3 regions of the Streptomyces sp. NPDC051569 genome follow, and region 1 is predicted to be linked to each of the others. Evidence: riboswitches for the same ligand, from Rfam matches in the RefSeq annotation. Region 1 holds a riboswitch; each other region holds the start of a gene.
What was found. Region 1 has a riboswitch for cobalamin ahead of ACIBAE_RS00890 (ribonucleoside-diphosphate reductase subunit alpha). Riboswitches for the same ligand answer to the same signal wherever they lie in the genome.
Positions count from the first base shown of each region.

Region 2: linked by a shared signal. The riboswitch ahead of metE (5-methyltetrahydropteroyltriglutamate--homocysteine S-methyltransferase) and the one ahead of ACIBAE_RS00890 (ribonucleoside-diphosphate reductase subunit alpha) in region 1 are both predicted to bind cobalamin.
Region 3: linked by a shared signal. The riboswitch ahead of ACIBAE_RS28440 (CbtB-domain containing protein) and the one ahead of ACIBAE_RS00890 (ribonucleoside-diphosphate reductase subunit alpha) in region 1 are both predicted to bind cobalamin.

Region 1 is NZ_JBITDJ010000001.1:215,956-225,860, forward strand. It holds gene ACIBAE_RS00870 (tetratricopeptide repeat protein) at 1-819, shown strand, start outside; gene def (peptide deformylase) at 940-1,596, shown strand; gene ACIBAE_RS00880 (D-Ala-D-Ala carboxypeptidase family metallohydrolase) at 1,786-2,523, shown strand; gene ACIBAE_RS00885 (ribonucleotide-diphosphate reductase subunit beta) at 2,776-3,804, opposite strand; gene ACIBAE_RS00890 (ribonucleoside-diphosphate reductase subunit alpha) at 3,804-6,215, opposite strand; cobalamin riboswitch at 6,359-6,491, opposite strand; gene ACIBAE_RS00895 (Uma2 family endonuclease) at 6,622-7,185, shown strand; gene mctP (monocarboxylate uptake permease MctP) at 7,242-8,873, opposite strand; gene ACIBAE_RS00905 (DUF3311 domain-containing protein) at 8,870-9,142, opposite strand; gene ACIBAE_RS00910 (GntR family transcriptional regulator) at 9,433-9,905, opposite strand, start outside.
Region 2 is NZ_JBITDJ010000003.1:290,402-300,306, forward strand. It holds gene ACIBAE_RS07065 (tRNA-dependent cyclodipeptide synthase) at 1-481, shown strand, start outside; gene ACIBAE_RS07070 (cytochrome P450) at 573-1,805, shown strand; gene metE (5-methyltetrahydropteroyltriglutamate--homocysteine S-methyltransferase) at 1,985-4,303, opposite strand; cobalamin riboswitch at 4,464-4,679, opposite strand; partial or broken gene ACIBAE_RS07080 (ECF transporter S component) at 4,799-5,218, shown strand; gene ACIBAE_RS07085 (protein kinase) at 5,332-7,074, opposite strand; gene ACIBAE_RS07090 (hypothetical protein) at 7,346-7,801, shown strand; gene ACIBAE_RS07095 (zinc-binding alcohol dehydrogenase family protein) at 7,901-8,851, opposite strand; gene ACIBAE_RS07100 (MFS transporter) at 9,312-9,905, opposite strand, start outside.
Region 3 is NZ_JBITDJ010000033.1:26,270-36,174, forward strand. It holds gene ACIBAE_RS28405 (RtcB family protein) at 1-258, shown strand, start outside; gene ACIBAE_RS28410 (SDR family NAD(P)-dependent oxidoreductase) at 478-1,251, opposite strand; gene ACIBAE_RS28415 (hypothetical protein) at 1,453-2,004, shown strand; gene ACIBAE_RS28420 (Mut7-C RNAse domain-containing protein) at 2,119-2,853, opposite strand; gene ACIBAE_RS28425 (GNAT family N-acetyltransferase) at 2,929-3,495, opposite strand; gene ACIBAE_RS28430 (GlsB/YeaQ/YmgE family stress response membrane protein) at 3,766-4,029, shown strand; gene ACIBAE_RS28435 (histidine phosphatase family protein) at 4,119-4,790, opposite strand; cobalamin riboswitch at 4,906-5,056, shown strand; gene ACIBAE_RS28440 (CbtB-domain containing protein) at 5,096-5,320, shown strand; gene ACIBAE_RS28445 (CbtA family protein) at 5,341-6,138, shown strand; gene cbiE (precorrin-6y C5,15-methyltransferase (decarboxylating) subunit CbiE) at 6,320-7,591, shown strand; gene cobM (precorrin-4 C(11)-methyltransferase) at 7,588-8,346, shown strand; gene ACIBAE_RS28460 (hypothetical protein) at 8,863-9,519, shown strand; gene ACIBAE_RS28465 (DUF2637 domain-containing protein) at 9,555-9,905, shown strand, end outside.

The sequences.
Region 1 (9,905 bases):
CACGACTGGGAGCAGGCGCGGGCCGCGGGCCTGCGCGCCGTCGCCCTGCTGGACAAGGAGACCGGCGCCCCCGACTGGTGGAACGTCGGGATCGCCGCCACCGCGCTCCAGGACTGGCCGCTGGCCCGCCGCGCCTGGCAGGCGTACGGCCTGAAGGTCCCGGGCAATCAGCACAGCGTCGAGGCCAACGGCGAGCCGGAAGGCATGGAGCTGGGCAGCGCGGCCGTCCGGCTCTCGCCCGAGGGCGAGGCCGAGGTCGTCTGGGGCCGCAGGCTCGACCCGGCCAGGATCGAGGTGCTGTCGATCCCGCTGCCGTCGTCCGGGCGGCGCTGGGGCGAGGTCGTGCTGCACGACGGTGTGCCGAACGGCGAGCGTGTCACGTCCGCGAGCCCGGACGGCGCCACCCGCGCGTACCCGGTCTTCGACGAGATCGAGTTGTGGGCCCCCTCACCCGTACCCACCTGGGTGGTGCTGCTGGAGGCCGCCACCGAGGAGGACCGGGACGCCCTGGAGCGGCTGGCCGCCGACGCCGGGTTCGCCGCCGAGGACTGGTCGTCCTCCGTACGGCTGCTCTGCCGCGCCTGCTCGGAGAGCCGGATGCCGAGCGCCGAGGGGGACGGCGAGCATCTCGACCCGCACGACCACAGCGAGCCGGGCCACCCGGGGCCGCTGGGGCACCGTACGGCCGGTGAGCTGTGGGTCCCGGAGCGCGAGTGCGGGATCGCGGCGCCGCCGGGGCTGGTCCGTGGCCTGCTCGACGGCTGGGTCGCGGACAGCCCGGACACCCGTGAGTGGCGGGATCTCGAAGAGGTCTGCTGAGCGCCGCCGCCGGTCGCTGTCGCCGAGCGCTCCTGGCGCTGCCCGTAGGCTGTACGCCTTTAGGCTGTACGGGCACATCGTGCGGGCAGCATCGGGAACCGAGGAAGGCGTACTGCGGACATGGCGCAGCAGGAGACGGACCAGCGGAACGACAGCGACACCTCCGTGGCGGGGCCGGGGAACGGGTTCCTCGTGGACACGGAGGACGCCGAGGCGCGTGAGCTGGCGTACCGCGAGCGGGGCACGTCCCGCCCGATCACCGTCGTCGGGAATCCCGTGCTCCACAAGGAGTGCGAGGACGTCACGGAGTTCGACGACAAGCTCGCCGCGCTGATCGACGACATGTTCGCCAGCCAGCACACGGCCGAGGGCGTGGGTCTGGCCGCCAACCAGATCGGTGTGGACCTGAAGGTCTTCGTCTACGACTGCCCGGACGACGACGGCGTGCGGCATGTGGGCGCCATCTGCAACCCGGTCCTGGAGGAGCTGCCGCCGGGGGAGCGCCATCTGGACGACTCCAACGAGGGCTGCCTGTCCGTGCCCACGGCGTACGCCTCGCTGCCGCGTCCCGACTACGCGGTGGTCAGCGGCCAGGACGCCGAGGGCAAGCCGATCCGGGTGGAGGGCACCGGCTACTTCGCGCGCTGCCTCCAGCACGAGACGGACCACCTGTACGGCTACCTGTACATCGACCGTCTCTCGAAGCGGGACCGCAAGGACGCGCTGCGGCAGATGGAGGAGAACACCCCTCGCTACGAGATCGTCCCCAACGACTGACGTGTGGGACGTATGACGGTCCCCGCCGGTGCGTCGCCGGTGCGCCCGGGAGCGGGCCGGCGGCGCGCGGCGCCGTCGGCGGGGACCAAGTGGCCCTTTCCGGGCCGGGGTTGACGCGCGTCGACCGGTAGGCCAGTCTCGGCCTCGGCGCCGCCCTGTCCACCTGTGAGTCCCTGTGAGGGAGATCCGATGCTCAGACGTCCGCTCCGCCTGCTGCTCAGCTTTGTCATGGCCATGTCTTTTGCTTGGGCCGGTACGCTCGCCACGGCGGGCACCGCGCACGCCGACGGCTGCTACACCTGGTCGCGCACACTCTCCCAGGGCGCCTCGGGCGCCGATGTCACCCAGCTCCAGATCCGGGTCGCCGGGTACCCCGGCAGCGGCGCCGTGCTCGCCATCGACGGCGCCTACGGACCAGGGACGGCCGCCGCCGTCAAGCGCTTCCAGTCCGCGTACGGGCTGGCCGCCGACGGCGTCGCGGGCCCCGGGACCTTCAGCAAGCTCTACGCGCTCCAGGACGACGACTGCACACCGGTCCACTTCAGCTACGCCGAGCTGAACGACTGCAACACCACCTGGGCGGGCGGAGCGGTCGACGCCACCACCGCCAAGTCCAACGCCCTGCGCACGATGTGGAAGCTGGAAGCGCTCCGGCACGCGCTGGGCGACAAGCCGATCACCGTGACGAGCGGCTTCCGCTCCCAGGCATGCAACAGTTCGGTCGGCGGAGCGGCGAGCAGCCGTCATCTGTACGGTGACGCCGCCGACCTCGCCGCCGGAGCGAACTCCCTGTGCGCCCTGGACCTGGAGGCCCGCAACCACGGCTTCAACGGCATCCTCGGCCCCGGCTACCCGGACCACGGCGACCACGCTCACGTCGACCACCGGCCGAGCCGCTTCTGGTCGGCGCCCAACTGCGGTATCTGACCGCGCCTCTCCGTACGGACGAGCGCGCTCCGCCCGGCCGGTGCGGCCGGCACCGTGTGGAGCGCGTCACCGGCGTGCCCGCCGGCCGTGCCGGTGGCCAGGGCCGTAACTCCCAGGCCCGTGGCCGGAGTCGGGACCGCCGCACCACATGCCACCAGGCGCGTACGCGCGAGAACGCCCATGCCGGGCACCCTCAGCCGCCGTACGCGCCTGGTGTCGTCCTCGTGGACGCCCTCCCGGACGTCGTCCTTCTCAGAAGTCGTCGTCGAAGCCGACCGTGCCCTCGACCGCGACCTGGTAGGCCGACGGACGGCGCTCGAAGAAGTTCGTCAGCTCCTGGACACCCTGCAGCTCCATGAAGGAGAACGGGTTCTCCGAGCCGTACACCGGGGCGAAACCGAGGCGCTGGAGGCGCTGGTCGGCGACGCACTGGAGGTACTCGCGCATCGACTCGGTGTTCATGCCCGGCAGGCCGTCGCCGCACAGGTCGCGGCCGAACTGGAGCTCCGCCTCGACGGCCTCCTTCAGCATGTCCGTGACCTGCTGCTGGAGGGCGTCGTCGAACAGCTCCGGCTCCTCCTTGCGGACCGTGTCCACGACCTCGAACGCGAAGTTCATGTGCATGGTCTCGTCCCGGAACACCCAGTTTGTGCCGGTGGCGAGACCGTGCAGCAGACCGCGCGAGCGGAACCAGTACACGTACGCGAAGGCGCCGTAGAAGAACAGCCCCTCGATGCAGGCCGCGAAGCAGATCAGGTTGAGCAGGAAGCGCCGGCGGTCCGCCTGCGTCTCCAGCCGGTCGATCTTCTCGACCGAGTCGATCCACTTGAAGCAGAACTGCGCCTTCTCGCGGATCGACGGGATCTCCTCCACCGCGTCGAAGGCCGCCGCGCGGTCCGCCGGGTCGGGCAGATACGTGTCCAGCAGGGTCAGATAGAACTGGACGTGCACGGCCTCCTCGAAGAGCTGGCGGGAGAGGTACAGCCGCGCCTCGGGGGAGTTGATGTGCTTGTAGAGCGTCAGCACCAGGTTGTTCGACACGATCGAGTCGCCCGTCGCGAAGAACGCGACCAGCCGGCCGATCATGTGCTGCTCGGCGGGGCTGAGCTTGGCGAGGTCGGCGACGTCGGAGTGGAGGTCGACCTCCTCCACCGTCCAGGTGTTCTTGATCGCGTCCCGGTAGCGGTCGTAGAAGTCCGGGTAGCGCATCGGCCGCAGCGTCAGTTCGAAGCCGGGGTCCAGCAGGTTCTTCGTCTTCTCGGTGGAGATCTCGGTGGACATCACTGACAGGCCTCGCAGGACTCGGGGTTTTCCAGGGAGCAGGCGATCGCGTCCGCGTCGGGAGCCGTGGGACCGGCCTGCTGGAGGGGGATGGCCGCCGCCGGGGAGGCGGTGGCCGCCGCCGCACCACCGCCCGCCGCGCGGGCGATGCGGGTCGCCGGGCGCGAGCGCAGGTAGTACGTCGTCTTGAGCCCCTTCTTCCAGGCGTACGCGTACATCGAGCTGAGCTTCCCGATGGTCGGCGTCTCCAGGAACAGGTTCAGCGACTGGCTCTGGTCGAGGAACGGCGTACGGGCCGCCGCCATGTCGATCAGACCGCGCTGCGGGATCTCCCACGCCGTGCGGTACAGATCGCGGATCTCCGCCGGTACCCAGGTGAAGCCCGCCACCGAGCCGTTGGACTCGCGCAGCGCCTCACGCGTCTGCGCGTCCCAGACACCGAGGTCCTTGAGGTCCCGCACCAGATACGAGTTGACCTGGAGGAACTCACCCGACAGCGTCTCGCGCTTGAAGAGGTTGGAGACCTGCGGCTCGATGCACTCGTACACACCCGCGATGGAGGCGATGGTCGCCGTCGGGGCGATCGCCAGCAGCAGCGAGTTGCGCATGCCGGTCGTGGCGATCCGGGCGCGCAGCGCGGCCCAGCGCTCCGGCCAGGTCAGCTCGACGTCGTAGTGGTCGGGGTGCAGCACACCGCGCGCCGCGCGCGTCTGCGACCACGCGGGGAGCGGGCCACTCCGCTCGGCGAGGTCGCAGGACGCCTCGTACGCGGCGAGCATGATGCGCTCGGCGATCTTCGTGGAGAGCGCGGAGGCCTCGGCGGAGTCGAAGGCGAGGCGCTTCTTGAAGAAGACGTCCTGGAGACCCATCGCGCCCAGGCCCACCGGACGCCACTTGGCGTTGGAGCGGCCGGCCTGGTCGGTCGGGTAGAAGTTGATGTCCACGACCCGGTCGAGGAAGGTCACGGCGGTACGGACGGTCTCGTCGAGCCGTTCCCAGTCGATCTCGCCGGAAGCCAGCACGAACGAGCCCAGGTTGATCGAGCCGAGGTTGCAGACGGCGGTCTCCCCGTCGTCCGTCACCTCCAGGATCTCCGTGCAGAGGTTGGAGGAGTGCACGACCTTGCCGGGCTCGGCCGTCTGGTTGGCCGTGCGGTTCGACGCGTCCTTGAAGGTCATCCAGCCGTTGCCGGTCTGGGCGAGCGTACGCATCATCCGGCCGTACAGCTCACGGGCCGGGATGGTCTTGCGGGCCAGGCCCGCCGCCTCCGCCTCCCGGTAGGCCGCGTCGAAGTCGTCGCCCCACAGGTCGACCAGCTGCGGCACGTCGGCGGGCGAGAACAGCGACCAGTCGCCGTCCGTCTCGACCCGGCGCATGAACTCGTCCGGGATCCAGTGCGCGAGGTTCAGGTTGTGCGTACGCCGGGCGTCCTCACCGGTGTTGTCGCGCAGCTCCAGGAACTCCTCGATGTCGGAGTGCCAGGTCTCCAGGTAGACGGCGGCGGCGCCCTTGCGCCGGCCGCCCTGGTTCACGGCGGCGACCGAGGCGTCCAGGGTCTTCAGGAACGGGACGATGCCGTTGGAGTGACCGTTGGTGCCACGGATCAGCGAACCGCGCGAGCGGACCCGGGAGTACGAGAGGCCGATGCCGCCCGCGTGCTTCGACAGCCGGGCCACCTGGTGGTAGCGGTCGTAGATCGAGTCCAGCTCGTCCAGCGGGGAGTCCAGCAGGTAGCAGGACGACATCTGCGGGTGGCGCGTACCGGAGTTGAAGAGGGTCGGCGAGGACGGCAGGTAGTCCAGGCGGCTCATCAGCCCGTACAGCGCGGCGACCTCGTCCAGCGCGCGGACGCTGTCGTCCTCGGCGAGGCCGGAGGCGACGCGGAGCATGAAGTGCTGCGGCGTCTCGATGACCTGGCGGGTGATCGGGTGCCGGAGCAGGTAGCGGCTGAAGAGCGTCCGCAGCCCGAAGTAACCGAAGCGGTCGTCGGCGGCCGGATCGATCATCTCGTCGAGGCGGGACGCGTGCAGCGTCACGAAGTCGGCCGTCCGGTCGGCGATCAGGCCCTCGCGGTGGCCGACGGCGACCGACGCGGAGAACGACACCGCGCCCTGTCCGGCCGCTTCCTCGGCGATGGTGCGGGTGAGCAGCCGGGCGGCCAGCCGGGAGTAGGCCGGGTCCTCGGAGATCAGTCCTGCGGCTGCCTCGGTGGCGAGCTCACGCAACTCGGCCTCGTCCGACCGGGCGTTGCGGCCGCGCAGCGCGGCGGCCGCGACCTTGCCGGGGTCGGTGTCGGGCAGATCGGCGGTCAGGTCCGTCAGGACCCGCAGCAGCGCGGTCCCCGGTTCGTCGGTCACCTGTGCGGCGGCCTCGGACGTGCCTGAAACCGGATCGGCTGGCGCGATGGTCACGTGGTGCTCTCCCTCGCTCGGCTCTGGGCCGTCGGGAGGGGAGCGGGGGCGCGCACAGCCGTACGACCCGTATACGGGCAGCACGAGGTGTGGCGTCCACCGGCCCAGCCTCGAGGCCCGGACGTCTTGGCACCCGGATCGGTCGAGCCGGATGCGCTGCCGGCAGGTGTTCGGACTCGTGGGTACGACGAAGCACACCACATCACACCGTTGCGGGACAGTTCCGGATTCGCACCGGATTCCCCTGCGTCGACAGCGAGCACGAGCATACATGTGGGGGCCTGTTCATGAACGTGCCCCCACATGTTGTGTCGTGCGGCACTTCTCCCCTGCTGTCGGCCCCCTCCGCTATCGTCGGAAGGACCAAGGAGGTGCCCCGATGACGGCCATCGATTACGCGACGTAGATCCTCCCGGAGGAGTTCGACGAGGCCACCCGGATACTGGCCCGCACCATCGAGGGCATCCGGCTGGAACTCATCGACGGGAAGATCAGGAGCAGGGTTGTGCCGGACGGGGATCACGGGCGCATCATCGAGTGGCTGACACGCATCTGCATGCAGTCGCGCCCGGAGCTGTGGCTCTATCCCGACCAGGGGCTCAAGGTGCAGGCCTACCGTAAGGGCCGGGCCCGGCCGGACGGCTCCCTGGCGCTCAGCGGCGCTTTCGTCGGCCAGGGCGAGTGGGGCGACGCCGCCCCGGTTCTGATGGCGGTCGAGGTCACCTCGTACGACTCCGACTCCGACTCCGATGAGCGGGACCGGGTGGAGAAGCCGCGCGCGTACGCGCAGACCAAGATCCCGGTCTATCTGCTGATCGACCGGGACAGCTGCGAGGTGACGGTCTACAGCGAGCCTGACGGGGTGCGGTACGAGAGCGCGCGCACCGTGCCGTTCGGCAAGGGGATCACGCTGCCCGATCCGGTGGGGATCACGCTGGAGACCGAGGCGCTCAAGGAATGGGTGCGCTGAGCGGCGGACGGGCCGCCGGGTGAGCCGGCGGCCCGTCCCTCTCCTGAGCGGCCGCGTCAGTGCACCGGGTCCGCCGCCGTGGCGGGTGGCAGTTCGGCCACCACGCCCGGGTCACCGGCGTCGGCCGTGTAGTCGGAAGGGCTCGTCTCGTCGATGCCGTCCGGCGCCTTCGCCGCGCGCAGCACGAACGTCAGCACGAGCGTCACCACCACGTTGAGCACGAACGCGGTGAGTCCGATGTAGCCGATCTCCCCGAGCCCGGGGATCTCGTTCGACGATCCGCCGAAGTGCTTCTGCGTCGGGCTGGCGACGCCGTACGCGGCGGCCGTGCCGTACGCCATACCGGCGGCCCAGCCGGCGAGCAGCGCCCAGCGGTGGAACCAGCGGGTGAACAGGCCGCCGACCAGCGCCGGCATCGTCTGGAGGATCCAGATGCCGCCCAGCAGCTGGAAGTTGATCGCGACCGTCTTGTCCATGGACAGCACGAAGGCCAGCGCGCCCACCTTCACCAGCAGCGAGACCAGCTTGGAGACCTTGGTTTCCTGCGCCGGGGTCGCGTCGGGCTTGAGGAAGTCCTTGTAGATGTTGCGCGTGAAGAGATTGGCCGCCGCGATCGACATGATGGCGGCCGGCACGAGCGCGCCGATGCCGATGGCCGCGAAGGCCACGCCCGCGAACCAGTCGGGGAACATGTTCTCGAAGAGCTGCGGGATCGCCAGCTGCGTGTTGTCGACCTTGATGCCGGCGGCGATCGCCATGAAGCCGAGCAGCGCCAGCAGACCCAGCATCAGTGAGTACAGCGGCAGGATCGTGGTGTTGCGCCGGATCACCTCGCGGCTGCGGCTGGAGAGCGTCGCCGTGATGGAGTGCGGATACATGAAGAGCGCGAGCGCGGAGCCGAGCGCCAGCGTGGCGTACCCCCACTGCCCGGCGGCGCCCGGCGCGAGCGCGCCGCGCGGCTGGCCGGTCTTCGGATTGGGCTGTGCGAACGCCTCACCCGCCTTGGCGAAGATGTCGTCGAAGCCGCCCAGCTTGATCGGGATGTAGATGATCGCGACCAGTATCACGACATAGATCAGGCCGTCCTTGACGAAGGCGATCAGCGCGGGCGCCCGCAGGCCGGAGGAGTAGGTGTACGCGGCCAGCACGGCGAACGCGATCAGCAGCGGCAGGTCCCTGACGAACCAGTGGGTGTTCTCGCCGCCGCCGATGCCCATCACGTCCAGCACCGCCTGGATGCCGACGAGCTGGAGCGCGATGTAGGGCATCGTGGCGAGGATGCCGGTGAGGGCGACCGCCAGCGAGAGCCCCTTCGAGCCGAAGCGGCCCCGGACGAAGTCCGAGGTGGTGACGTACCCGTGCTTGTGCGACACCGACCAGAGCCGGGGCAGGAAGGTGAAGATGAGCGGGTAGACGAGGATGGTGTACGGCACGGCGAAGAAGCCGGCCGCGCCCGCCGCGTAGATGGCGGCGGGGACGGCGACAAAGGTGTACGCCGTGTAGAGGTCGCCACCGAGCAGGAACCAGGTGACCCAGGTGCCGAACGACCGTCCGCCCAGGCCCCATTCGTCGAGGCTCTGCTCGTTCTCCGCCCTGCGCCAGCGCGCGGCCAGGAAGCCCATGGCCGTGACGGCCAGGAAGAAGAAGATGAAGACGGCGAGTGCCACGCCGTTCACGCCGTCCTTCATCGCGCCGCACCCGCCTTTCCGGCGCTCCGGGCGAGCCGTCCGCGCTGGTCCCGCTGCCACAGCTGATACGCGATCAGGGTGAGCGCGGTCGAGATCACGACCCAGAGCATCTGGTACCAGTAGAAGAACGGGATGCCGATGAAGTCCGGCTCGACCTTGGCGTAGGAACTCACCCAGAGCAGCGCCACGAAGGGCGCGAAGAGGCAGAGGGCGATGACCACCCGCAGCGGGGTGACCGTGGGCGGTTTCTCTTCAGGAACTTCTGACACGGTGGCTCCGTTCCCCTGGTTGATCGCCTGGCGTAATGCGCAGGAAATCTAGGGGGAGGGGCGGGGTCGCCGTAACCCCCCGTCCGTATTCCGGTACGCGAACGGAGCGGCGAACCGGTCCCCCGGGCACGGTTGCTGACCGTTCGTCCGCGCCGGGGCCGTACGGGGTCCGTACTGGGCCTGTACCGGGCCGTGCCGGGGGCGTACGGGGTCGTGCCGGGGGCGGTACCGCAGGCCGGTCCGGGTCGCCGGCTGCGACTGGGCCGAACGGGTGACTCGGCCGAGGGCGCTCAGCCGATCGGGCGGCTCAGCCGTGCCACGAACTTGTAGCGGTCGCCCCGGTAGACCGAGCGCACCCATTCCACCGGCTCGCCGGCCGCGTCGACGGAGTGCCGGGACAGCATCAGCATCGGCAGGCCGACGTCCGTACCGAGCAGCCCGGCCTCGCGCGGTGTGGCCAGCGAGGTCTCGATGGTCTCCTCGGCCTCCGCCAGCCGTACGTCGTACACCTCGGCCAACGCCGTGTAGAGGGAGGTGTACTTGACGAGCGACCGGCGCAGCGCGGGGAAACGCTTCGCCGAGAGGTGCGTGGTCTCGATGGCCATCGGCTCACCACTGGCCAGCCGCAGCCGCTCGATCCGCAGCACCCGTCCGCCGGCCGAGATGTCGAGCAGTCCGGCCAGGGTGTCGTCGGCCGTGACGTAGCCGATCTCCAGCAACTGCGAGGTGGGCTCCAGGCCTTGGGCCCGCATGTCCTCGGTGT
Region 2 (9,905 bases), on a different contig from region 1:
AGCCTTCGGCTACGAGCTCGCGGACGCGCGCAGAAGCGCGGCCAAGCAACTGCGGGGTGTCCGGCGGCGGATTCAGGGCGCTCTGGAGGATGCGGGCAAGCCGGCGGACCGGGTGCGGGCCCGGCCGTTGTCCGACTTCCTGGAAGAGCCCGCGTATCAGGAGGTCCGGGCGCGAGCGCTGACCGCGCTGCTCACCGATACCGAGCTGCGGGCCGTGCGGGACGAGATGGCGTACCAGTTCCTCGCCAAGAGGCTGGACCCCGGAGCCTTCCCCACCACCAGGCAGGTGCAGGTGGTGCAGAGCTACGTCGATGCCGAGCTGCCGTTCTTCGTGGACAGCCCGAGCATCCTGGGCGTGGCTTCCTCCGTCCACTGCTACCACACGGTCATGGCGCTGGGGCGCCTGCTGTTCAGCGACCGTGTGGTCGGTCTGAGACCGGCCGACAACCAGGGCTACGCCATCGTCGCCTGCCAGGACTGACACCCCGGCCGCCCGTTCACCGCGAGCCGCCCGTCCAGCGCGAGCCGCCCGTTCACCGCGAGAAGACGACCCGGACAGAAAGCAGCCCACCATGTCATCACCCACCACCTCCCCCCAGACCGACCGGGCGTACGCGCCGGTGGAATGGCCGCTCTCCCGGCGGGGCGACGTCGTGCCGGCCGAGTGCGCGCGGCTACGGCAGGAAAGCCCGATCGCCCGGGTGCGGACGCTCACCGGCGACGACGCGTGGCTCGTCAGCAATTACGCCCTCGCCCGGCAGGTCCTTGAGGACGGCGAACACTTCAGCCTGCGCGCGACGGCCGCTCCGGGCATGCCGCGCCAGTACGCCTTGACGATCCCCCCGGAGGTCGTCAACACCATGGGGAACGTCAACAGCGCGGGCCTCCACCAGGAGGTGCTCAGGGCATTCGGTCCCCGGTCCGGCCCGGCGTCGGCCGAGTGGATGCGCGAGCGGGCGCACGAGCTGATCGACAGCATGGTCGAGGAAGGCCCACCGGTCGATCTGCGGGAGCGCTTCGCCGAGCCCTACGCCGCGGCCATGGTCTGCGAAGTGCTCGGCCTGCCGCGTGAGGACGGGCGCCGGCTCATGGCCGGCCTGGACCTCGGCTTTGTCACCAGCCCCGCCGTGTTCGAAGGGTGCACCGCCAACTGGGACAAGGACTACGCCTACGTGCTGCGGCACGTCCGCGCCGACCGCGAATCCCAGCGGGGCCTCATCCGGAGGCTGTGCGAGCTGCGGGACGACCCGACCCGCGATGGCGGGACCTTGACCGACGAGATGCTGGCGGCCGTCGTCACCTCCCTGTTCGGGGCCGGCGCGATGAGCACGTATGTGTTCCTGCTGCACGCCGTGCTCACCCTGGTACGACACCCGGAGATGATGCGACGTCTCCGGGACGAGCCCGAGCTGATGCCGAGCGCGGTGGAAGAACTGCTGCGCTGCACGCTGTCCATCGGGGACGGGCTGCCCCGGATCGCGCTCGGCGACGTACAGGTGGGGGACGTCCTGATCCGGGCCGGGGAACTGGTCCTCGTCTGTGTGGAAGGAGCCAATTTCGATCCCGAGCGGTTCGACGGACCCGAGCGGTTCGACATCGACCGCTCGCCCAATCCGCACCTGGCCTTCGGGGCCGGCCCCCACTTCTGCCCTGCCTCGCTTATCTCCCGCGTGCACGCCGCGGAAGCACTCACCGCGCTCCTGGAAAGCCTCCCGGCCCTGCGACTGGCCCTGCCCGCGGACCAGTTGGTCTGGCGTACGGGCAACATCAAACGCGTACCCGAACGACTCCACGTCCTGTGGTGAAGCCGCGCGGAGGATCGAGAGCCACGACGGACGGCCTCCGTCGCGGCCGCGACGGGAGCGGAGGCAGGAGACGGCCTGGTCGCGGCCGCACTCTCCGGCGCGGGCGACGCGGTGAGGGCCGGGGCGGGTGGTGACCGGCCGGGAGGGCGCGTGACGCGTTCCTCCCGGCCGTCGAAGGATCAGGAGACGGGCAGTTCCGCGCGGACGATGCGGGCCGCGGTGACCAGGTTCTCCAGGGACGCCCTGGTCTCGGGCCAGCCGCGGGTCTTCAGGCCGCAGTCGGGGTTGACCCACAGCCGTTCGGCGGGAATGGCCTCCAGTCCCTTGCGGAGAAGCGCCGCTGCCTCGTCCGCGTCGGGCACGCGCGGGGAGTGGATGTCGTACACGCCGGGGCCGGCCTCGCGCGGGTAGCCGTGCGCGGCCAGTTCGCGCGCGACCTGCATGTGGGAGCGGGCGGCCTCCAGGCTGATGACGTCGGCGTCGAGGTCATCGATGGCCTGGACGATGTCGCCGAATTCGGCATAGCACATGTGGGTGTGGATCTGGGTGTCCGGGCGTACGGCGCCGGTGGTCAGGCGGAACGACTCGGTGGCCCAGTCCAGGTAGGCGGGCCGGTCCGCCGCGCGCAGTGGCAGGGTCTCGCGCAGGGCGGGTTCGTCGACCTGGATGACCGATGTGCCCGCGGTTTCCAGGTCGGCCACCTCGTCGCGCAGGGCGAGGGCGACCTGGCGGGCGGTGTCGCCCAACGGCTGGTCGTCGCGAACGAAGGACCAGGCGAGCATGGTGACGGGGCCTGTCAGCATGCCCTTGACCGGGCGGTCGGTGAGCGACTGGGCGTACGAGGTCCAGCGCACCGTCATCGGTGCGGGCCGGGAGATGTCGCCGGCCAGGATCGGCGGGCGGACGTAGCGGGTGCCGTACGACTGGACCCAGCCGTGCTGGGTGGCGAGGTAGCCGGTGAGCTGCTCGGCGAAGTACTGGACCATGTCGTTGCGTTCGGCCTCGCCGTGCACCAGGACGTCGATGCCCGTCTTCTCCTGGAAGGAGATGACCTCGCCGATTTCGGTGGTGATCCGCTCTTCGTAACCGGCCGTGTCGATCCGGCCCGCGCGCAGGTCGGCGCGGGCCGTGCGCAGGTCGGCGGTCTGCGGGAACGAGCCGATGGTGGTCGTCGGCAGCAACGGCAGTTTGAGGTGGGCGCGCTGGGCGGAAGCACGCTCGTCGTAAGGCTGTGAGCGACGGCCGTCGGCGTCGGTGATGGTCGCGGTCCTGGCCCGTACAGCGGAGTCGCGGGTGATCGGGGAATTCTTGCGGGAGGCGAGGTCGGCGCGGTTCGCGGCGATCTCCGCGGCGACGGCGTCGGTGCCCTGGGCGAGCCCCTTGGCGAGGGTGACGATCTCGGCGGTCTTCTGGCGGGCGAAGGCGAGCCAGCGAAGGATCTGCGGGTCGATGTCCCGTTCGGCCGCCGCGTCGAGCGGGACGTGCAGCAGGGAGCAGGAGGCGGCCACGTCGACCTGGTCGGCGAGGCCGAGGAGGGTGGCGAGGGTGGCCAGCGATTTCTCGTAGTCGTTGATCCAGATGTTGCGGCCGTTGACGACGCCCGCGACGAGCCGCTTGCCGGGCAGCCCTCCGGCGGCCGCGAGGTCTTCGAGGTTGGCCGCGGCGGCGTCCGTGAAGTCGAGCGCCAGGCCGTCGATCGGGGCCTTCGCCAGGACGGGCAGAGCTTCACCGAGCCGGTCGAAGTAGGAGGCGACGAGCAGCTTCGGCCGGTCGCTCAGGCAGCCGAGGTCGCGATAGGCGCGGGCGGCGGCGTCCAGCTCGGCCGACGTGCGGTCCTGGACCAGTGCGGGCTCGTCGAGCTGGACCCACTCGGCCCCGGCGGCACGCAGGTCGGCGAGCACCTCGGCGTAGACGGGCAGCAGCCGGTCCAGCAGGGTCAGCGGTGCGAAATCCGCCGCCACGCCGGGGGCGGGCTTGGCCAGCAGAAGATACGTGACGGGGCCGACGAGCACCGGCCGGGCGGTGTGCCCGAGTGTGAGGGCTTCCGTCAGCTCGCCCACCTGCTTGGCGGAATCGGCGGTGAAGACGGTGTCCGGGCCGAGTTCGGGAACGAGGTAGTGGTAGTTGGTGTCGAACCACTTGGTCATCTCCAGCGGCGCCACGTCCTGGGTGCCGCGGGCCATCGCGAAGTAACCGTCCAGGGCATCGGCCTCGACGGCCGCACGGTGCCGCTGGGGCACGGCGCCTACCATGACACTGGTGTCCAGGATGTGGTCGTCATACGAGAAGTCACCGGTGGGCACCTCGTGGACGCCGGTGTCCGCCAGTTCCCGCCAGTTGGACCGGCGCAGGTCGGCTGCCGTTTCCCGGAGGGCGCCGACGGTGACGCGGCCCCTCCAGTAACCCTCGATGGCCTTCTTCAGTTCGCGGTTCGCACCCTGGCGGGGGTAGCCGTACACGGTGGCCCGTGCTGCCGGGGCTGTCGGCTTCGCTGTCACGGAAATCTCCTTCGCGAGATGACTCCTGAAGCTCCCGGAGACGGGACGCGGACGCGAAGGGATGACGAACCGGACCGACTGGTCGCGCCCTCGGCGCGCTCATCCGTCTGGTATGTACGCCGACCCGCCCACGAGGTCACCGGGATATCCGCACCCGATCGGTCACGTACGGGCAACGGGCAGGTCTTCGGACTCGCGGGCACACCTGCCGAGGCAGATTCCCACTGGCCGTCGCTTCCCGGATCCGCTCGGATCCAGTGCGTATGACGGCGGTCGTTCCCACTCGCCGCTGCGGGGCAGTCCCGGATTTCCACCGGGTTCCCTCTTACGACACCCTGCCTGGCGGACAGGGCGAACCAGCTGCACCCTCCAGCCTAGAGCGCGGGCAACTCCGCGTCACCTCTGCTCATATTCCGGATGCGCGCGGGCTCACCACGGGCGTCCGCGATGCGGGCCGGGCACCGTACCGGCTCGGCCCGCATCGGGACTCGTCCCGCGCTGATCACGGGCGGCTTCGGGCCCTGGATGCCGTACCAGATGTTCGGCTGCGCCTTCGGCGGCATGCCCGCCGGCTTCCTGCCCCGCGCCAGCGGCCGCCGCGAGGTCCTCCTGCTCAACCTCTCCTTGTGGCCCTTCTCCCTCGACCCGCACAGCTCCATCGCCTACCTCCCCGGGCTGCCGTTCACCGAGCAGTGGCACCGCTACCTCGCCTTCGACCTCGCCACCTCCCTCGGCTGGGACACCGGTAGCGCCGTCACCAACTTCGTGTGCGTCACCCCGGCGGGCCCGGCGGTGCTCACCACGTTCCGCAGAGCCGCCCGACGCGCCCGCTTCCGCGCACCCGTCCGGTTCCGAGAGCCCCTCGGGAGCGACCAGGCACCGTCCCGAGGGACCCGCGCGGGCTCCGCCCGGTGACGACGGATGGAACGTCGACCGGAAGAAACCGGATCCCCCACTGCCGCCGCGACCCTTGCCGCGTGGCCGGTGCGGCAGCTGTTCCGTCCGGGTGGCGGGCCGACCGGGGCGACTCAGGCGTGGAATCCGTTGCACGCGACGGGTGTGTACTTCGCCGGCCCGCCCTCGACGTGATAGAGGATCACCGTCCAGTCGCCCAGGTCGTCGCCCACCGGGAGAGCGTCGACGGTCCGTTCGCCGAAGTGGGCCCGGAAGTCGTCGGGATACCTGAGCTTGATGGTCCCGCCCGAGGACCAGGCGGAGTAGAGATCGACGGGCCTGCTGGTGAACCCGGTGCCCGTACCGGTGGACGGAAGGGGCTTGCCGGTGGAGCGGTCCGTCTCGTGCGGGGGCCGGACCCCCACGGAGACGTAGTACGGCGCGGGCCGCTTTCCCTGTCCCGCGCCCTGGGGGCGCAGCGCCACCGAGGCGGTGTCCGAGCCGGTGGTGTGCGCGACGGAGGACCGCAGGCCGGTCGGCGGTGTGGCCTCGGTGAGGCCGGCCAGGTCACAGAAGCCGATGCCCTGCGCCGCCTCCGCCGGATCCTCCGACAGGCTCCAGCGGTCCTGCGAGACACGGTCGTTCACGATATGGTCCGGCGGTCCTGCCGCCGGAGCGGTGGTGGCCGGCCGGGACGCGGTGCCGGGCGCGGAGGCGGTGCCCCCGGTCGTGGGCGCCTTTCCGGAGTCCCCGCTGTCCGCTCCTGGGAGCAGCCAGACCGTCAACGGCGCGGCGAGTGCCACCGCACCCAGCGCGAGCCAGGCCCGGCCCCGGCCGCCGCCTCGCCGACTGTCCGGCCCGCCGTACGGGGTGCTGCCGGACGGCCCCGCGGATACGGTCGCCACCGCCGGCTCCGCCTCGCGGTCCTCCGGCCGTGTCCGTGCCCCGGTCTCCGGCTCCGGCAGCGCGGGAGTGTGCGCACCGTACGGCACGGGTGGTGCGTTCACGTGCCCCGGTACGGCCGCGGGTTCGGCGTCGCGGAACAGCGAGCGGTAATGGGGGTCCGTCGCCAGCGCCGAGTCCACCGCGCAGGCGGCGATCACGGCGGCCGGCGCGGGCCGCTCCGCCGGGTCCTTGGCGACACACCGCCGGATCAGCGCCGCCAGGTCGGGCCGTACCCCCGCCACGTCGATGTCCTCGTGCACGGCCCGATAGCTCACCACCGCCGCGTTGCCCGCGCCGAACGGGGGCCGGCCCGTCGCCGTGTAGGCGAGCGTCGCCCCCAGCGCGAAAACGTCCGCCGCCGGGCCGACCTCGTTGCGCAGGACGACCTCGGGCGCCGCGTAACCGGGTGTCCCCGGCGCCATTCCGTCCCGGGTGAGAATCGTCTGCTCAAGCCCCCGGGCGATGCCGAAGTCGATCAGTTGGGGTCCCTGCGACGCGAGGATGACGTTCTGCGGTTTCAGGTCCCGGTGCGTGACGCCGTGGACATGGACCGCGGCCAGCCCCTCGGCGAGCGCCGCGACCAGCCGCAGCGCGCTGTCCGGCGGGAACGGGCCGCTCGCGGCGACCGCGCCGCGCAGGGTGGGACCCGCCACGTACTCGGTGGCCAGCCAGTACGGGGAGGTGTCGAGCGATGCCTCGATCAACTGGGCGGTGTGGACGCTGCGTACGGTCTCCACGGTCGCGGCCTCCCGCCGGAACCGGGCCAGCGACTCGGGGTGATCGCTGATCTCGTCGCGGATCACCTTCACGGCCACCAGCCGTCCGCCGGGCGACCGGCCGAGATACACCTGGCCCATGCCGCCCGCGCCGAGACGGGCGAGGAGCTGATAAGCGCCCATGCGCGCGGGGTCCTGAGGTCGCAGCTCGTCCACCGGATCGACTGTGCCACATACCTCCGCCCTCCGGACCGGTCGAGCGCGACCCGGGACGTGAGGACACCACCGCGACCTCGGCAGCGCCCCACACCCGCACACCCACGACACCGGGCGCCGCCCCACCAGGAGGGCGTCGGTGTAGCCGGCGTGAACGCGTTCACCGGCACACATCATGCGAGTGTCTGGCGATCCTGGAGTTGGTGAACCATGATGACGGGCAGAGGAGTTCACCTTGTTCCCGCACTGATGTGAGAGGTTTTCGGACGGCATGCCGGACACCAAGAAGTCGATCAAGGTGGTCAACGCTGACTCCGGCGAGGCCTACGCGGTGATCGTCCAGCACGATCCGATCACCGACAGGCGCCTGTCACTGGCCGACCTGGGCCTTTACGTCCGTTGCCTGTGGCTGCACCACCTCACCGGAGCGCAGGGCGACGTGGACTGGATGATCCGCGAACTGGGCATGCACGAAAACGAGACCCGCGCCGGACTGACCCGTCTCGCGGAGGCCGGATACATACACCTGCCCAGCGAGGACGAGACCGAGGCGTTCCGCGCGGCCCGCAACGCGTCCGGCATCCGGGCCGCACTCCAGCAGACCGGAGGCCGGCTCAGTGAGGGGGAACGCGCGACGGTGGAACGGTTCGCCGCGCTCACCGAGGACCACGCCCGCGTCGCCGCGGCGAGCGTCTTCGACGCCCTCTGTTCCGAATCCGACACCTGACAGCGCCGTTCCCGGGCCACCGCCGGTGCTCGCCACCGCGCCTCCGTCGCGCGGCCGGGCCGCCCACCCCGTCATCCGTGGCGTACTTCTCCGCGCGGGTTACGACTCCGTGGGTACGACAACCAGTTTGCGGTGGGTGGTTCCTGTTGTGAGCAGGTTCCAGCCGTGCTCGAAGTCGTCCAGGGGAATGCGCTCGATGTCGATGGTGAGCTTCCGGGCCCGTGCGAGTGTGGTGAGTTGTTCGTATGCCGCCCGGCGGACGTCCAGGGGGGTGAGAAAGATGGTGTGGCCGAGCAGGGACATCACGCGGTTGCGGAACGCGGGGGCCAGGACCGGGACCGTGGCGGACGCCGCGTTGCCCACCTGGACCAAGCGGGCCCCGGGGTTGGCCGCGTTGATGACCGGGGGAATCGCTTCGCCCCAGATCATGTCGATGATGACGTCGTAGCCGCCGGGTGCGGCGGCGCGTAGCGCTTCCTCCAGCGTCTGCGGCCGGTCGAGTCGTACCACCGCGTCAGCGCCTCGGGCGTGCCGGGTGTCCAGGGTGAGTTCGCCGCGGGCGGCGGCCACCACCCGGCCGGCGCCCAGGAGCCGGGCGGCCTGTGTCGCGATCTGCCCGACGACTCCGCCGGCGCCGAGAATCAGGACCGTCTCGCCCGCCGCCAGGTGGGCCCGGTATTCCAGGGCCGTCCACGCGGCTGTGCCGGACACGCCCAGGGCTGTCGCCGTCGCGGGATCGAGCCCGTCGGGGACCGGCATCAGCGACGCCTCGTCCACCGGCGCCCGCTCGGCGAACGAGCCGTACGGGGCCGGGGCTTCCGTGAAGTACACCCGGCGCCCGTCGTCGAGTTCGCCGACGCCCTCGAATCCCAGTACCGCGGGCGGTTCCGGTACCCGGCGGGGGAAACCACCACCCGCGATCACCACGTCGAGCGGATTCATCCCGGCGGCCAGTACGGACACCACCGGGGTGCCGTGCGACGGCCGGGGAGCGGAGAAGTCGGCGACGACGGGCTCGCCGCCACGCTCCGCGAGCACCACGGCTTTCATGACGGGTCCTTCCTCTCTGCGCGCGCCGATGTCCAGGACGTGTCTCGTGATGCCCGGCGGGGACGGACCTCCGCGAGCGGACGGGCGTCCCGGGCGGATTTTTCGACGGCATCGGCCCGCCTGAGGTTCTCGGGGGAGGCGCTGTCGCGGAGGGGTGACCCATGCCGGTCCGGCGATGCCGAGGACGGCGAGCACCTTCCGGGCCGGCACATGGCCCAAGATATTGCCGTCGCAGTGGTTCCGCCCCTTGTGGGGGAGTCCGGCCGGACGCCGTTGACCTCCAGGGTGGCGGCCGTGGCGAAGGTCTCGCGGCGGTCCGGCCCGTAGCTGTGAGGTGTGTGAGGAGGGGCACGTTAGCTGTCAGGTGTGTGAAGAGGGGCACGTCCGGTGTCCCCTGGCGGGGGCCCGGCGCCCGGCCCCGTCGTCCACCGGGGCTCGGCGCCGGGTGCTCGCCGTGGTGTCACATGGTCTCGCCGGACCGGTTCCCGCCGCCGGCGGGCTCGGAGGCCAGTTCCGCGGTGGGCCCGGAGCCGGCCGGACTCTCGTCGAGAGCGGCGGATCCGGTGGACGAAGGCCCGCCGCTCATGATCACGGGGCTCGCCACCTTCTTGGGACGGAGCGCGCGCCACACGAGCGGTGCGGTGATGAGGGCGAGGGCGACGCTGATCCAGATCACCACATGGAGGGCGCTGGTGAAGGCGTCCGCGGCGACGACCGAGGTGGTGTGGATGCCGCCGTTCAGATCCTCGGTGACCTTGTCCGGGTCGGCGACCTTGCCGGCGAGGTGGGAGGACGTGATGGTGAGGAGGAGGGATCCGCCGACAGCCGCGGCGGCCGTGTCACCGGTGAGACGCATGGCGTTGAACATGCCCGACGCCATGCCGGCGCGTTTGAGGTCGACGCTGGAGATGGCCGCGCCATCCACGATGGCGAGCGTCATGCCGTAGCCGGCGCCCGTGAGCAGCAACGGTCCGACCAAGGCGCTGATGCTGGTGTGCGGCTGAATGGTGCTGAGCCAGACCATACCGCCGGCGGCTGTCACCATCGCCGCCGT
Region 3 (9,905 bases), on a different contig from region 1:
AAGGGCCTCGGAAACGCCGCCGCCTTCAACTCGGCGTCCCACGGCGCGGGCCGGCGGATGAGCCGCAACGCGGCGAAGCGCCGTTTCACGGCACAGGACCTGGAGGAGCAGACGCGGGGTGTGGAGTGCCGCAAGGACTCCGGTGTCGTGGACGAGATCCCGGCGGCGTACAAGCCGATCGAGACGGTCATCGCGCAGCAGCGGGACCTGGTCGAGGTGGTGGCGAAGCTGAAGCAGGTCGTCTGCGTCAAGGGTTAGGCACGAGGGCACGAGGGAGGCGGGCTGTGGCCCCGGGCTCTCACCCGGGGCCACGCGCGGCCACCGGCCTCTCGGGCTCATGCAGCGAGGACGATCCGGGACCGGTTTTCGCGGCTGCCCGGCGACCGCCGCGCCCGGCTGCCCGGCGACCGCCGCGTTCGCTGTCCCCGACCGGCCCCGCGCCGGGTCGCGGTCACAGCTCCCCGCGCCGGGTCGCGGTCACAGCTCCCTGTGCACCTTGGAGTTGGACGCCTGGGCGCGCGGGCGGACGACCAGCAGGTCGATGTTGACGTGGCTGGGGCGTGTGACGGCCCAGGTGATGGTGTCGGCCACGTCGTCCGCGGTGAGCGGGTGGGCGACGCCCGCGTAGACCTTCGCCGCCTTCTCGGTGTCGCCGCCGAAGCGGGTGGTGGCGAATTCCTCCGTCTTGACCATGCCGGGGGCGACCTCGATCACCCGGACCGGGGTGCCGACGATCTCCAGGCGGAGCGTTTCGGCGAGGACGTGCGCGCCGTGCTTGGCGGCGACGTAGCCCGCTCCGCCCTCGTACGTGCCGTGGCCGGCGGTCGACGAGAGGACGACGACCGTGCCGTCGCCGCTCGCGGTCAGCGCGGGGAGCAGGGCCTGGGTGAGATTGAGGGTGCCGATGACGTTCGTCTCGAACATCTGCCGCCACTGACCGGGGTCGCCCGTGGCCACCGGATCCGCGCCGAGGGCGCCACCGGCGTTGTTGACCAGGACGTCCACGGAGGGGAAACCGGCGAGCTCGGCGGCGAAGGCGTCGACCGCCGGGCGGTCGGTGACGTCCAGGGTGTACGCGGTCGCGAGATGGCCGGCGGCGGTGATCTCCGCCGCGAGCGCCTCGATACGGTCCTTGCGCCGGGCGGTGACGACGACGTGGTAGCCGGCGGCGGCGAGCTGCCGTGCGGTGGCGGCGCCGATGCCACTGCTGGCTCCGGTGATGACGGCGATGGGGGTCCCCGCGGCGGTCATGACGTAACTCCTCGCGCGTGTGATCGATGTGGGCCCAGGATAGGCAGGGGGAGGGCGCGGCCGCGTGCGTCGTCCGGGGCGCGGACCTGGGGACTCACGGACCGGTCGGCGCGGGGGGCGAACGTGCCAGGCGGGTGACCCGGGGCGCGTCGGGGTGAGGGGTGGGCGGGATCGCGATGTGATCATCGGTACCTTCCCGCCATGAGTGTCATGCGCAGAGCGCTGTTGGTGGCGGTGTCCGCCGCTACGGCGGTGGTGATGGCCGCGGGTCCGGGAGCCGGTGCGGAAGCCGGGAGCGCGGGCGGACGGGGTGGCGACCCGGGTCCTGGCGGCGCTCCGGGTGCCGCGCCCGCTCCGGCTTCCATCGCTCCGGAGGCCGATCTGGCGCACCACGGGCACGCGTCCCTGTGGAGCGGTGAACTGACGATGCGGCTGGGGTCCGAGAACCACGGCCCGTCGCCGCTGCCGGACGCGACCGTACGGATCGAATTCTCGGTGCGCCTGGTGGCCGACCAGGCGCTGCCGTCGAACTGCCTGTGGGGCGGGGAGCGGATCGTACTCTGCCGTACGGGGCAGCTCCGGGCGGTCGGGCGGAGCCGGGAGATCGCCTTGGGCCTGAGGACGGTCGGCACTCCGGACGAGGTGGTCGTACGGATCGACACGGCGTGGAACGGCGGCGCGAGCGACCGCAACCTTGAGAACCACCAGCACCGGGTGCTGGTGCCGGCCACCGGGGACCTGTACGCCTTCTGACGGGATCACCCGCATCGCCCGGCGTGGCCCCGCATCGGCTCTGCGTCGGCTGCGTCGGCTCTGCGTCGGCTCCGCGTTGCCCCGATCGTCGGGCGCGTGCGCCCGTCCGCGTCGTCAGGCCGCCGCGCCGCCGAATTCGCGTACGGCGTCCTCGACGATGGCGGCCAGGCGGGCGTGGTGCGCGCCCCTCCAGTACACCTGCCCGCACGCCGTGCACTGCGCGAAGACGTCGTACGCGCGCTGCGTGCCGTGCTCCAACCGCCCCTGGACGGACTCCTTGTCGGCCGCCCCCAGCTCACCGTTGCAGGCGGTGCAGCGGGTCCACGGGGCGAGGGTGGGCGCGAACCGCTCCAGTACGTCGCGGAGCTGGTCGTCGGGGCGGGCGCTGTAGATGTACGCCCCGGCCCAGATCTCGCGCCGCCGCAGCAGCCCCCGGTCGCGGGACAGCATCACCCGGCGTTCCGTGGCGGAGAGAGTGGCCAGGGCCGGGTCGCCGAGGTCCTCGTTCTCGTACGCCGCGTCGACGCCCAGCAGCCGCAGCCGGCGGGCCAGCGTGCCGAGATGGACATCCAGGAGGAAGCGCAGGGGCGCGCCCGGCACGTGCTGCGGTCGGGGCACGGCCCGTACGTCGACGGACTCGCCCGCGGCGGGGAGGTGCGCGACGGACACCTCGCGGCCGTCGACGAGCAGCGGACCGACCTCGGTGAGGGGGACACCCAGCGACTCGACGGCATGGCCGAGGGTGGACGAGCCGTCGGTGAGCAGGGCGGTACGTCCCTCACGTCGCGCCGCCGCGACGAAGAGGCGCAGCTCAGGGGCGAAACTGATCTGGATCTCCGGTCCGTTCACCTCGTCAGCATGTCACCGGGGGAGGGAGTGAGCCAGGGCTTTCCGTGGCCGCCGTCCACACGGGGGACTCGCGCGTCAGGCGGGTCCTGCGGCGGGGCGGCTCAGCGCGGGGGTGGGGCTGGAGGCCGTCAGGTCCAGACGCCAGTTGTTGCACTGCATCAAGTGCCCGGGTGGGTACTCGAACAGGCGGGGGCCCTGAAGCGAGAAGCCCGCTTTCCGGCACAGTGCGTTCGACGCGGGATTGTCCACCGACGGGAAGGCGTGCAGATAGCGGTGCATCCGCTCGGTGCGCGCCTGCTCCACGACGGCCGCGGCCGCGGCGGCGGCGATGCCCCGCCCCTGGAATTCGGTGAGGACCCCCCATCCCGTCTCGTACAGCTGCTCGCCCTGCCAGGTCTGCTCCCAGAAACCGATCGTGCCGACCGGTTCGCCGTCCGGTAGCAGCACGATGCGGAAAATCCGCCCCTTGCCCGTCCGGTCGGCGCTCAGACCGACGTACCGTCTGTGCCGGGTGAGCAGCTGCTCTTCGGTCTCGGGCCCGCCCAGATGGGTCATCAGCTCCGGTGCGTTCGAGGCGCGGAGGAGATCGAGATCGTCCTCCGACCACGGCTCGATCCTCACCGGCGGTGCTTCGGTATTCATGGTGGGCACTGTAGGGCGACGGTCCGACAACCGGCCGCGCCGGCGATCCCGCCGCAGATCACCGTTCACCCGGCTCGCTCAACTCGCCCAACTCGCCCGGTGTGCTGAGTTGCTCGGTCTGTTCGGCTTGCTCGGGCGGCTCGGGCGGCTCGGGCGGCTCCGTCAAACCGGACTGGCGAACTGTCGCATCCTTGGACTGAACGGGCGTTCGGTGGGCAGACGTTTGACGTGCACCACTATCGGTAGCGGGTGTGGTGAGAAGGAGCGGACATGGAGATCTCCGGCATTGTCACGGCCATCGTGATCGGCATCATCATCGGCGTGCTGGGGCGACTGGTGGTGCCCGGGCGCCAGCGCATCGGCGTGCTGCTGACCATCGTCGTCGGTATCGTCGCGGCGCTGATCGGGACGGCGATCGCGGCCGCCGTGGGTGTGGCGAACACCGACGGCCCCGACTGGATCGAATGGATAATCCAGATCGCCCTGGCGGCGGTGGGTGTCGCGGCCCTGGACCGGGCGAGGGCGCGCCACTGAGCGGCTGGGGGCACTCGCGAGCGTGAGTGCCCGCCGGCTTGAGGGTGCTGGAGGACGCTGGTGTGCGCCCCGCGTGTGTGAGGGCGTTCTCAGTGCGGGCCGGTGTGCAGAGGGCGGCCGCTGAGCAGATTCCAACGGCCGTTCCTGCCACTGAGTTCGGTGGCGGACAGAGGTCGCACGTCGACGCGCCAGAACGCCTCCGGGCCGGCGCCGAGGGCGTGGACCGTGGCGGCACGGATGACGTCCGGCTCGGCCACGGCGATGACGCGTCCCCCGGGGTTGTCCGGCGCCTGGCCGGCCGTGCTCGGACGTGTGGTGAGCGCGTCGAGCCAGTGGCCGACGCGGGCGTGCAGCGCTCGGATGGATTCCCCGCCGTGCGGGGCTGACGCGGGATCCGACAGCCAGGCGGAGACCGACTGCGGCTCGGCGGCCGCTACTTCGTCGAGGGTTCTGCCCTGCCAGCGGCCCATCGCGCACGGTGCGAGATCGGCGAGCGGTGACGCGTCCAGGCCGAGCACCTCGGCGGTGCGGCGGCAGCGCCGCGAGGGGGAGACGTACAGGGCGGCGGCGCGGGGGAAGGTCTCCCGTACGGCCTCGGCCTGCCGCAGCCCGGCGGGGTCCAGTTCGTCGGTGTCGCCGTTGTCGCCGTTGTCGCCGGTGTCGTCGGGGACACCGCTGTCACCGGGGACACGGCCGCCGAAGCGGGCTTCACGCAGTGCTGTGCTGATGGCCGGTGAGATGAGCGTCACACGCGTGGTCATACGGCCTCCTCGGTGGTCGCGACGGCCCGTGGCCCTCCCCTGTTTGATGCCTGGCGATCGCCCGTATCCCGCCGTGCGCCCGACCGGTCGGGAAGGGGGGCCTCTTGGCTCGCTTGTCTGTTCGCGGTACCTTCGCGTCGATATCACGACGGCGAGACGGAAGTCCGGTGAGAGCCCGGCACGGTCGCGCCACTGTATGCCGGGTGCCGGCTGCGTACCACGCAGAGGGGCCCGGTGAGTCAGACCCGATGGCCGTCGTGCGAGCTCCACTGACTGGGACGCGAGTTCCCCAAGGAGGTTCTGTCATGGCTCAGGCCATAGCACCCCCGGCCATTTCTCCCACCAGCGCCGCGGTGACCCCTATTCCGCTGCGCGCGGTCCTGCCGTGGGCCGTGTTCGTCGGCACCCTGATGCTGGTGCTGCTGTACTTCGTCGGCGCTGAGCAGGGCGCGACGTCGGTGTTCTCCGGTGCGGGTGTGCACGAGTGGGTGCACGACGGCCGTCACCTGCTCGGCTTTCCCTGCCACTGACCGCTGACGGAGATCACGCAATGCATGCCTCCACCGTCAGAACTCTCCTCGTCCGCGGCATGATCGCGGGCGTGCTGGCCGGACTCTTCGCGTTCGCGCTGGCTTATGTGGCGGGAGAGCCTTCCGTACGGGACTCCATCGCGTTGGAGGAGACGCAGTCCGCGCCCGCTCATCAGCACGGCGCGGCCCATTCCCCGGATGCCTCCGAGGCCTCGGACGAGGAGGAGGAACTCGTCAGCCGGCCGGTCCAGTCGACGTTCGGGCTGGCCACCGGCCTCCTCGTGTACGGGGTGGCTCTGGGCGGAATCGCCTCGCTGGTCTTCTCCGTCAGCCTGGGGAGGATCGGCGGACTGGGTCCGCGGGCGACTTCGGCCCTGATCGCCGGGGCCGCCTTCCTCACCGTCTACCTGGTGCCGTTCCTCAAGTACCCGGCGATGCCACCGGCGGTGGGAAACCCGGACACCATCGGCAAGCGCACCACGATGTACTTCCTCATGATCCTGCTGAGCGTGTTGCTGGCGGCCATCGCCGTCATCGCGGGGAGAAGGCTCGCCCCGCGCCTCGGCAACTGGAACGCGACGGTCGTCGCCGGTGCCGGATACGCCGTCGTCGTCGCCGTGGCCTGCCTTGTCCTGCCCGCCAACACCGATGCCATCCCGGAGGCCTTCCCGGCCGCTCTGCTCTGGGAATTCCGGCTGGCGTCGATCGGCGTACAGGCCCTGCTCTGGACGGCCTTCGGGCTGATCTTCGGGGCGCTGGCCGAGCGGGTGCTCCAGCCGCGTCAGGCGGTGCCGGCCACCGTCCGGACGGCCCCGTAACCCCCCTGCGTGTGCTCGTGGGGCCCGGCGTATTCACGCCGGGCCCCACCGCGTCTCCCGCCCGCGACCTTTCCGCGCGTGCTGTCCGCCGCTCGATGCCCGTCGAGGCTCCGTGCCCCCGGCCAGTAGAGTTCGGGGTCGGCCTTCCCCGGTCATTCCCCCAGTCCAGAGGTATGTGGCAGTGAGCCCTGCACCCCCCGCGCTCCCCGTGACCGTTGTCGGGATCGGCGCCGACGGGTGGCCCGGCCTGGCGGAGGATGCGCGGCGGGCGCTGCGCGAAGCCGATGTGCTGATCGGTGGGCCCCGGCAGCTGGAGCTTCTCCCCGTGGACGAGTGCGGCGGCGAGCGGGTGGCCTGGCCGTCGCCGTTGCGGCCCGCCGTTCCCGGGCTGCTCGCCGCGCACGCCGGCCGGCGGGTCTCCGTGCTGGCCAGCGGGGACCCGATGTTCTACGGGATCGGGCGGGCCCTGTCCGAGGTCGTGGGCGCCGGGGCGTTGCGGGTGCTGCCGCATCCGTCGTCGGTGTCGTACGCCTGCGCGCGGCTCGGCTGGCCCGTGGAGGAGACCGAGGTCGTCACGCTCGTCGGCCGTCCCGCCGAGCGGTTGGCCGCCGCCCTCCACGACGGCCGCCGGATCCTGGTCCTCAGCGCCGGGGCCGCCACCCCCGCCGAGGTCGCGGCGCTGCTGCGTGAGCGGGGGTACGGGCCGAGCCGTATGCACGTACTCGAACAGCTGGGGGCACAGCGGGAACGGCACGTCGACGGCACCGCGCGGGACTGGGCGGAGCCGGCGGGCGATCCGCTGAACGTCGTGGCGGTCGAGTGCCGCCGCGCCCCGGACGCGCCGCGGCTCGGAGCCGTACCCGGCCTGCCGGACACCGCGTACGAGCATGACGGTCAGCTCACCAAGCGTCATGTACGGGCCGCCACGCTGGCCGTGCTCGCGCCCGCGCCCGGGGAGACGCTGTGGGATGTCGGGGGCGGGTCGGGATCGATCGCGGTGGAATGGATGCGTACGCACCATGCGTGTCGTGCGGTGTCGGTGGAGCGCGATCCCGTACGGGCGGAACGTATCGGCCGCAACGCGCGGACTCTCGGCGTCCCCGGCCTGCGGGTCGTCACGGGCGCGGCCCCCGGTGTGCTGGCGGGGCTGCCGGTGCCGGACGCGGTGTTCATCGGCGGCGGGCTGACCGCGCCGGGGCTGCTGGAAGCGTGCTGGGCGGCGCTGCCGGTGGGCGGCCGGCTGGTCGCGAACACGGTGACGCTGGAGTCCGAGGCGCTGCTGGCCGAGTGGTATCGCCGGTTCGGCGGCGACCTCGTACGCCTCGCGGTCGCGCACGCCGTCCCGGTGGGCGGATTCACCGGCTGGCGACAGGCCATGCCGGTCACCCAGTGGGCCGTCACGAAAGACCTTTCGCACGTCCCCTCGGGGGAATCCTCAGGAGAAGAACGATGACGGTGTACTTCATCGGCGCCGGCCCCGGCGCCGCCGACCTGATCACGGTGCGGGGCGCGCGCAGGCTCGCGGAGTGCGGTGTGTGCCTGTACGCGGGAAGCCTGGTGCCGCGCGAACTGCTGGCCGATTGCCCGCCGGACGCGCGGCTCATCGACACGGCCCGGATGGACCTGGACGGCATCACGGCGGAACTGGTCCGCGCGCACGAGGAGGGCCAGGACGTGGCCCGGCTGCACTCCGGTGACCCGTCGGTGTTCAGCGCGGTCGCGGAGCAGATGCGGCGACTGGACGCGGCGGGGGTGCCGTACGAAGTGGTCCCGGGAGTACCGGCGTTCGCGGCGGCGGCAGCCGCCCTGAAGCGCGAACTGACCGTACCGACGGTGGGCCAGACCGTCATCCTGACCCGCGTCGCCCAGCAGGCCACCCCGATGCCGGAGGGCGAGGACCTGGCCACGCTCGGGAAGAGCGGAGCGCTGCTGGTACTGCACCTCGCGGCGAGGTACGTCGACCGGGTCGTGGCGGAACTGCTGCCGCACTACGGCGCGGACTGCCCGGCGGCGGTGGTGGCGATGGCCAGCCGCCCGGACGAACTGGTCCTGCGGGGAACGCTGGGGGACATCGCCGAGCAGGTGAAGGCGGCGGGCGTGGTGCGGACGGCGGTCATCATGGTGGGCCGGACGCTGGGAGCGGAACAGTTCAGGGACAGCCACCTGTACTCACCGGAGCGGGACAGGCGGGAACCGCACGCCTGTTGAGGGGCGAGGGCTGAGGCGGCTGGGAGCCGGGGCGACCGAGGAGCGCGCTGACCGGTCACCGGTCACATGTGACCGGTGAGTGCCGCCAGGGGGCGGACAGGAGCATGATCAGCCACCGGTGGCCCCGTCGCCGACCGGCGGGAACCGCTGACCAGCGCCACCACTCTCGTGCGGCGAAGGCAGCAGGCCCCACCGAACCGTCTCGGTGGGGGCCACTGCGTACGCCGACGTTGCCTCAAACGCTGTCTTCGCCTTGGGGGGGCGGACCGAATCCGCTCCTCGGTCAGGGGAGCGAGAGGGGACGCCGGAACGGGTTGGACCGACAACGCCCCCGTCCTCACCACCCCCACCGGCAAGCCGCTCGAACCCCGGCAGCCTCAGATGTCACCACCGTCTCCCTCCGGAGCAGGGCCCCGCGCGATCAGCTGCCACCATCGCAGGCATTCGACCGCCATCCTGCTGCCAGAACAAGGCGCCGGCTCATCGTGGTCAAGGAGCTCCTCGGCTCGCGCCCGCATGCGTGTCACGTTCAAGCGCCTGGTGGACCTGCGCAAGCGGCGCTCGGCGACCATCCGCGACGTGCTGGGCGTCAAGAACATGTGGCACGTCGGCCCCTCCCCTGAGTGGCCGCTCACGGTCCTGATCATCGATGAGGCGCACACGTACTTCCGCGAGTACAAGGGCAGCGACGCCGAGACGAAACGTTTGGCCGCGTTGACGGCGGAAAACGCCCGACTGGTGGAGGACCTGGTCAAGAAGGGCCGCAGCGTCGGCATCCTGGTGATCCTGATCAGCCAGAAGACCACCGGTGATGCCATCCCCACCTTCATCCGCGACGTGTGCCCCATCGGGCTGTCCTTCGCGCAGAAGACCGTGGAAGCCGCCGTGGCCGCGCTGGGCGACGACATCCGCAACTGGCCCGACGCCAGCCCCGTCACCTTGCAGGACCCCGCCTACGTCGGCGTCGCCGTGATGGCGATGCAGGGCCGCCCCGGCTACACGCGCATCCGCACCCCCTACGTCTCAGACGCCGACGCGGCCCGCGTCGCCGAAGATACCTCGCACCTGACCGCCGACCCGGACCTGTGCCTGGACGCCCTCCTCGACTCGACCGGCCGGACATTCCCCGACGACGAAGGACCGGACGGCGCCCCTGTCCCGCTCGCCAAGTAGACCGAACAACCCATGCCAGAAAGAAGGTCGAGGATATGACGGAGGAGCGGTTCACCCGGCGCACCGTGACCGTGGTCATGGCGGTCATCGCGGCCCTGGCCTTCGTCTTCTCCTTCGGCAACGTCTGGGCGCTCGCCCTGCGGCTCGGCGTTCCCCACCCGATCGCGCCGCTGATCGCCCCTATGGTGGACCTGTCGGTCGTCGGGCTCCTGGTCGCCCTGCGGTTCCTGGCCCTGCGCGGTGTGCCCAAGGCGGAGCTGCGGGCCGGTAACCGACTGCTGCACCTGTGCGGGCTGCTCACCCTCGCGCTGAACACCGCCGAACCCCTGCTGGCCGGACGCTACGGACGGGCCTGCCTGGACACCGTCGCCCCGCTCCTGCTCCTC